Regions from separate parts of the Paenibacillus sp. DS2015 genome, predicted to be linked through region 1. Evidence: riboswitches for the same ligand, from Rfam matches in the RefSeq annotation. Region 1 holds a riboswitch; the other holds the start of a gene.

Evidence for each region. A riboswitch is a leader RNA that binds a small molecule or an ion and turns the genes downstream of it on or off. The one in region 1 is predicted to bind FMN.
Region 2: another riboswitch for FMN. It lies ahead of ribD (bifunctional diaminohydroxyphosphoribosylaminopyrimidine deaminase/5-amino-6-(5-phosphoribosylamino)uracil reductase RibD); the one in region 1 lies ahead of J2T13_RS13250 (DMT family transporter).

Annotation. Positions count from the first base shown of each region.
Region 1 covers NZ_JBNPWS010000013.1:82,024-86,208, reverse strand. Annotated here, with positions in the region: gene J2T13_RS13260 (ring-cleaving dioxygenase) at 1-392, opposite strand, end outside; gene J2T13_RS13255 (hypothetical protein) at 601-1,116, opposite strand; gene J2T13_RS13250 (DMT family transporter) at 1,330-2,289, opposite strand; FMN riboswitch at 2,421-2,580, opposite strand; gene J2T13_RS13245 (Gfo/Idh/MocA family protein) at 2,752-3,756, opposite strand; gene J2T13_RS13240 (glutathione peroxidase) at 3,931-4,185, opposite strand, start outside.
Region 2 covers NZ_JBNPWS010000042.1:29,927-34,111, reverse strand. Annotated here, with positions in the region: gene ribE (riboflavin synthase) at 1-591, opposite strand, end outside; gene ribD (bifunctional diaminohydroxyphosphoribosylaminopyrimidine deaminase/5-amino-6-(5-phosphoribosylamino)uracil reductase RibD) at 625-1,728, opposite strand; FMN riboswitch at 1,999-2,164, opposite strand; gene J2T13_RS23905 (peptidylprolyl isomerase) at 2,419-2,856, opposite strand; gene lysA (diaminopimelate decarboxylase) at 3,141-4,185, opposite strand, start outside.

The sequences.
Region 1 (4,185 bases):
TCAGAAACAAGGGATAACTGTTGCCCCTCCGGATCTTCGAAGAATATAACGTTCCGTCCAGCAAATTCTGAAATCGGTGAATGTTTAACCCCATGCTCAATAAATCGCTCTACCCAAAATCCAAGTGCCTCATCACTAGGGACACGAAGTGAAGAACCGGAGATGCTACTCACCCCTTTTCGATTCTGTCCGATACTCGGAAAATCAAAAAAGGTAAGCTCCGTACCTGCATTTCCTCGTTCGTCTCCATAGAATAAATGATACGCAGATGTATCATCTTGGTTTACTGTTTTTTTAATAAGGCGCATCCCAAGAACTTCTGTATAAAACTCAAAATTACCCGTTACACTACCCGTCATGGCGGACAAATGGTGAATACCTTTAACATTCATTCGTTGTACATCCTCTCAACATTACATTTATTGTGGATAGTTTCCACTTGAAGTCAGATCCTAATAACAGAACTATTTTCCTTCGATAATTATTTTAGTTAGTTGCATACTTTTAATTAGTATATATCTAATTTGATAAAAAAGAAATCTTTTTCCTCAAAACCAAAAAAGCTTGGATAGTAGCTCCAAGCTTGGGATCATTTATTCTTTATTTTTGATTCTCTAAGATCGTTGTAAATATTCGTGAATAGACGTCTTTGATATTGGATTCATTTATTTTATTATTATAGAGTCCATAGCCCCAAGATTGACCTTCTTCACCAAGCTGAAAATAGCCCGTGGCATAGTCACTTGATTTACTATCTGGAGAATCCTCATAGGATAATGCCTCATCAAGAAAGGGTACATATGATTTCTTAGACTCAATAAAGAAGAATGGAATACCAGCATTTTTATATATTTTTGCATATTTACTGTCAGAAGCTTCAGAAAGATTTTCCCTCGTAATGAATACAGCATCAAAATCATCCAAGAGATTCCTATTTTCAATTTCCTCAAACGTAATATTAATGAATTTGATGTTATCTTCTCTGACTTTAGGAGCCCCCCCTATAACACCGATGTCTAAACTCATGCCTTGGTAGAGAGTTGTATCAACTGTATCAGAAGTACACCCCGTAAGAATCATTAAAATAGTGAAGATAACTGGAAATACTTTTTTCAATATTAAACCCTCCGATGTAAATTCAACGAATTTAATCACTCAAAGGTTTATTTTAACATAAATTCAAATTTGTCCAAAATCATGATTAATAAGACTCAACCTTTTATACTCCTCATTCCACTTCTGGCGATGAGTTTAGTATGGGATCAATACGAAAAGAGACCAAATCCATTTGCGATTTGGTCGTAATCTATGTGCCGTACATACCTCCCATCATGCTTTCAAAGACTGGCTTTGCCTAGAGATGACGAATAATGCAGCCCATATCAGAACAAATCCGAAGATTTGAGCACTCGTAATAATCTCGTGAAACACAATCCAATTCATTAGAACACCCACCATTGGGAAACTTAATTCTGCGAATGTAGCTACCGAAGCTTTGGTCGTTGTAAGTCCCTTATAATATACAAGTAAACTCAGTAAACCAGGCAATAAGGCTTGCCCCAATAAATTAAGTGACACTCCTACGATCGCCGAAGAACCCGTCGGCAAGTTCCAAACTCCCCCTTCACCCCATGTTATAGCAAGCAACAAAGGCAAAGCTAGTATGAAGCGTAACGAAGTTACTGTCTCATATTTCATTTGTCCAACCATTAAACGTCCCATGACCGTTGAACCACCCCATAGCGCCGCTGCGCCGAGTGAAAATAAACTACCTATTTGAACAAATTCATTCCAATGACCGAAGGGTACTTTAAAACCAAATGTCAGCAAATAAGTTCCTATAAGTGCAAGGATGAACAATAAGGAAAAACGCTGGGGTAATCTCTCTTTCAATAACATTCTCGCCATGATGATGGCAAACAATGGCTGTAATTTCTGAAGTAATAATACAGCATTCATATTTCCATCAGCCAATCCCATTGTAAACAATATCGTTGCAAGTGCTGAACCACCCCATGATATAAAGAGTAATGCAGCAATATGCTTCGCTCTAATTCCCCGAAGTTCACTCCGTTGTCTCCATAGAATTGGAGCAACGACTAGCGCAATAATAATATGCTCAAGTAATACAATTTGCGTCGAAGTAAGTGACTTCAACAACAGAATCCTAAATAAAGGATCAACACCCCATAGTGCAGCACCCAATACGACTAACCAGAAGCCACTGTTGCTCCCCTGTTCTTTTGGTAATGATAGCGGCTTCTGTCCATTTACACTTACGTTATCCATATCCCTGTCCCCTTAGCCTGAATATGGGGTTCTTATGCGGAAAGCCCCCGTTTCATCGATACATCATCGACAGAAGCGGGGGCTGATCAAATAAGCTTGCAGGGAATTAATATTCCACAACATGCGAATCTCTTGATCTTCTCCCATCCGGACTTTACCGTCGGCCTTGGAATCTCACCAAGTCAGTCGCTATTTCTTATTCAGAATAGCAAGTCGCGGGCTTATGTTCATTCTGAGATAGAACGAACATTCACCGCCGGTTAGGAATTTCACCTTACCCCGAAGATCCATATTCAATTAGTTTAAAATGTGATGTTTTAATTATAAGTAAATACTACAACAATAGTTGACAATCCTCTGTTAAAATAGTCACATTCATCTTATGAAATGACATGTTTCAGGAAATTCATTTATTTGCATTCATTATACAACGAAACTGCTAATATTGTCGAAGATACTCCATTATTTTTCAAAAGGATAACGTAATCCCCATTGCCCACGTACCTCATCAAGTATCTTCATAATCCCTAAAGATTCTTCTAACGGTATAATTGAGCTTTCGGTAAGGCCTTCTTGTAAACATCTACCTACCTCTTCAGCCTCATACACATACCCAATTGACGTTCTATCATCCGTGAAGGTCTCAACTTCCTCACCGTTGATGAACAGTGAAGCTGATTTGCTATTCAGAAAACTAGGGATATGAATATACCCATCTGTGCCATATATATAAGCTTCATTGGTTAAATTGAGTCGAACGGAACCATTCAGTGATGCGGTTCTACCGGATTCATAGCTTAAAAGAATAGAGAACTGTTCATCTACCCCTGTTTCTCCAATATGTGCCGTACTCATGATCTTCTCAGGTTTCGCCCCAAGAACCATTGAGGCGAAAGAAATGGGATAGATCCCAGCATCTAGAAGCGCTCCCCCTCCTAAATCAGGGTTAAGCAACCTTCCTTCCGGATTCCAATCTGAGCGGAAACCGAAATCAGCCTTCACCAATTTTACATCACCAATTCGTCCTGCTTGAAGCCACTCTCTGACTTTACGAATGGGAGGTAAGAAGCGAGTCCACATACCTTCCATTAAGAATAGTTTATTCTCCTTAGCGTAGCTAATCATCTCTTCGAGCTCAGCTGCATTTATTGTGAAAGGCTTCTCACATAGCACAGCTTTGCCCGCACGAAGACAAGTGAGTACGTTCTCCTTGTGAAATGGGTGAGGTGTAGCCACGTAAATAGCATCAATCTCAGGATTGGCTAGTAATTCTTCATAACTTCCATAAGCATGAGCAAAATTAAAATTTTCAGCAAATTGGTCAGCACTTTCCTTCGTACGTGATCCAACAGCAAACCTCTCCGCATTCTGAGCATGAGCTAAATCTCTAGCAAATTGAGAAGCAATCCAGCCCGTACCTAATATTCCCCACTTTATTTTGCTCTCATGACTATTATTCATATTCATATCCTGCTCCTCTCTTCTGTCGAGCCTATTATATCAAAAACCTAACCTCATATCTTCCAAATAATAGATTCACATCACTATAAAAAAAGGGGTCTCAACAGCCTGAACAATGGCTTGAGACACCCCTATATCCATTCTTATACCTCGGTTAATATCTGGCTTTTGACCAACCAGTTACAGTAAACTCTCAATATCATTCTCCATATCAATGGTATCTGTCATCGCTTCAAAACGATGGATTACGTTACCCTTCCTATCTAATAAGAATTTAGTGAAATTCCATTTAATAGAATCGCCAATCAGGTACTCTGGAACCTTCTCATTAATTATTGAAGTTAATAGCTTTGATGACGGGTGAAAGGGATTAAATCCTTTAAACGGTTTTACCGCTGTCAAATAGTTAAATAACGGGTGAGCGTTCTCATCTCT
Region 2 (4,185 bases), on a different contig from region 1:
CCCGTAATTGAGCAAATGATTCACATATTTACCTAGCACATCGCATTCAATATTCACCGTATCTCCAGCACGTTTCTGATTAAGAACTGTCTGTACCAATGTATGAGGGATGACGGATACTTGAAATGTATGATCATTCACACTCACCACAGTCAAGCTGATTCCATCAAGTGTAATGGATCCTTTGGGGATAACGAATTTGAATAATTCTGTATTCGCTGGTGTAATCTCATATACGACCGCATTCTGTTCACGGGTAACTTGATGTATTGTTCCTATGCCATCTACATGTCCTTGAACCATATGTCCACCAAAACGTCCATTGGCAATCATAGCCCGCTCCAAGTTCACCTTATTCCCACTTTGAAGGTCCTTTAAGTTACTATTGCGAAAAGTCTGGGGCATAACGTCAGCAGCGAAGGAATGAGTCTCTATTGAAGTTGCTGTAAGACATACACCATTTACGGACACACTGTCTCCAATCTTCAAATCATTCATGATGACCGATGCTGAAATATGCAACACCATGGCTTCTCCTTGGCGAGTCATCCCACGCATCGTGCCCATTTCCTCAACTAATCCCGTAAACATGATGAAACACCTCCTCTGTCAACAGCTTTAGCTTTAGGTCCATACAGGTATCCCACTGATACACACATTATCTCCTAATTGTTCTACTTCCAAAGATACTAGACTTACAGCATCCCTCATGAGTTCACTTCCTGCAAAAGAGAAACTACCCGGGGCATCGTAACCTCCTACAATTTTAGGGGCTAAATAAAGTACAATTCGATCGATCAGTTGTGCTTCTAGCATCGCGCCGTTCAATGTACCTCCTCCTTCAAGAAGGACAGAACCAATGTTCAATCTACCTAGATTGGCTAACGCAACTTTCAGGTCCACACGTGGACCCTCACCACACGCAATCACTGTGACACCTGCCTCTTTAAGACGTACAGCCGTAGAATGACCCATAGAGGCATTGGTAGTTAACACAATCGTCTGTGCCAGACCATCACTAACAAGGTGAGACTCCAAAGGAATACGTAAGCGCGAGTCTACAACAATTCGGATTGGATTCAAGCCATCTACAGGCAAGCGAGTTGTTAAATGCGGATTATCTGCAATTACTGTCTCCACGCCGACCATAATACCTTGATGCCGATGTCTTAGCGTATGTACTTGCTCCCGCGCCGCTTCATTTGAAATCCATTTGCTATCGCCACTTTTCGAAGCGATTTTGCCATCTAATGTACTAGCTGTTTTTAGTGTGACAAATGGCATCCCTGTCGTAATATACTTGATAAACTTCTCATTCAATTTCAATGCACGATCTTGAAGTATACCCACTTCAACCTCTATCCCTTGCTCACGCAACATAGCGATCCCTTTACCTGCTACTTGAACATTCGGATCTTGGCAGGCCACTACGGCCCGTCGCACTCCTTCTTTGATCAAACGTTCGCTACACGGTGGTGTTGTTCCATAATGACTACATGGCTCTAAAGTAACATATACCGTGCTACCTTTCGCCTTCTCACCTGCCATATTCAGTGCATGAACTTCAGCATGACCCGTACCCCGCTCGAGATGAGTGCCCAGTCCAACCATCACACCATCCTTCACGACAACACATCCAACAACAGGATTAATACCTGTCTGCCCTTGTGCTCGCTCCGCCATATCCAATGCTAAAGACATATAAAATTCGTCATTCATAATGTCCATCATTGTATCTACATCACCTCCGAAATATGTGAATAACAAGTTGATTCGTATAAACAGAAAACCCCGCATCAGATGAACGAATTCATCCGTAACGGGGTTAGTATAGGAGATAAATAGATTACACAAAAACAAAGCTAAAGACAATTCCGAATACAAGTAACACAAAATGAAATATAGACCTCATCCGCATCACATTGTGAAAATTGCCACAACCTTCTGTTGCTTCACTTTTATGAACCGCAAATCACTATAAGTAAGTTGCGTCAGCTATTTATCCTTCTCCCATCCAGACTATACTGTCGGTCCCGGAATTTCACCAGGTCAACCATACGCCAAAGTTATGCGTACGGGTCACGGACTAAGTCGTATCATTAGAAAGTCTAACAACACCCCATCACCGTCGGTAGGGAATTTCACCCTGCCCCCGAAGGATAAATCAATATGAAATTGTTCATTTAAGAACAACTATTTATGTACGAATATTACCACCTAAGAGATAAAAACACAAGAGTTTTATTCTATATTTAATAAAGCAGCTTATTAAATGATATGAACTATCTGATTCAATGCCCTTTATACCCATCATATTTATTGGTTATTAGTGATGAATACAAGCCCAAATACCCTCTCCATCAGTTTTCATTCTGATGAGAGGGTATTTGGGTTACTATCTTTTGCTATTTGATACTCTTATGCTTCGTCCCAAACCTTAACTTCTTTCATCTTATCGTTAGCTTTGATCGTGTCTACATGTTCAATTCCACTGATCACTTTACCAAATACGGTATGAACTCCATCTAAATGTGGTTGCGGAGCATAAACGATAAAGAATTGGCTACCACCAGTGTCTCTACCTGCGTGAGCCATGGACAATACGCCTCTAGCATGTTTTGTTGTGTTGTTAGTCGCTTCACATTTAATTGTATACCCTGGACCACCCGTACCTGTTCCTGTTGGGCAACCCCCTTGAGCGACAAAATTAGGGATCACGCGGTGGAAACTCAAACCATTATAATATCCACTATTAGCTAATTTTTCAAAGTTAGCTACTGTGTTAGGTGCTTCTTCTGGTAAAAACTCGATTTCGATTACTCCACCGTTTTCTAATTCAATTGTTCCTTTTTTCATTATGATTCCATCCCCTTAAAATATTGTGTAATTCAATTTAAACTCAATACTTATCAAATCATTCACTTAGAAGTTATCTGTTATGTAATTCTGAAAAGGAGATCATTAACAGACATCCTATAGTTTACTATGAATAGGTACCTGAAAGCAAAAAAAGACGGAATGAACTCAAAATTAATTCATTACAGTCTCTACACAAGAACAAAAGGGATAACACCTTACGCTACATCAATAGTAACGTAAACGTGATCCCTTCTGATATATAACGATAACGACAACCTGAATTATTTCGTTACAGCTTGTTTAGCAATCCGTTCTGGAACAAGGTCATTACCAACAATATCCTGCAAGCTCTCACGTTTCACAACAAGATCACTTTGACCATCCTTCACAAAGACAACTCCTGGACGACGAATACGATTGTAGTTACTTGCCATCGAATAATTGTATGCTCCTGTACAAGCTACTGCCAGCAAGTCGCCACTAGTTACCTCAGGTAGCTTCACGTCCCAAATCAACATATCGCCACTCTCACAGCACTTACCAGCAATCGATACGGTCTCTTGTGCTTCTTCAAGCGCGCGATTGGCAAGTACTGCTTCATAATGGGATTGATATAGGGCTGGGCGTGGGTTATCTGTCATGCCTCCATCAACTGCTACATATTTACGGACACCTGGAATGTTCTTGTTCGTACCTACGGTATAGAGAGTTGTTCCTGCGTCCCCTACAATACTACGACCGGGCTCTACCCAAATTTCCGGCAGCTCAGACTGGATCTTCGCAAAGTGTTCTTTGACAGCATCCGTAATTGCCTTGACGTACTGGGAGACTTTTAGTGGTGTATCGCCATCCACATAACGAATCCCAAATCCTCCACCTAAATTAACAACTTTAAATACGATACCAAGTCCGGTCTTTACACCTTGTGCAAATTCAGCAACCTTTTGAACAGCAAGTTGGAATCCCTCAACCTCAAAAATTTGTGAGCCAATATGAGAATGGACTCCAAGTAACTCTAAATGGGATTGTTTAGAAGTAACCTCTACACCTTCATAGGCAGAGCCATTTCCGATATCAAAACCAAATTTAGAATCCGTCTGTCCTGTTGAAATATATTCATGCGTATGAGCCTCAACACCTGGTGTTACCCGTAGCAATACATTAACATGCACATTTTTCTCTAATGCTATAGCCTGTAAAAGATGTAGTTCAACCAAATTGTCCACTACGAAACAACCGATTCCCGCATCAATAGCCATTTCAATTTCATCCGGAGTTTTGTTGTTTCCATGAAAATGGATTCTTGCTGCCGGAAAACCAGCTTGT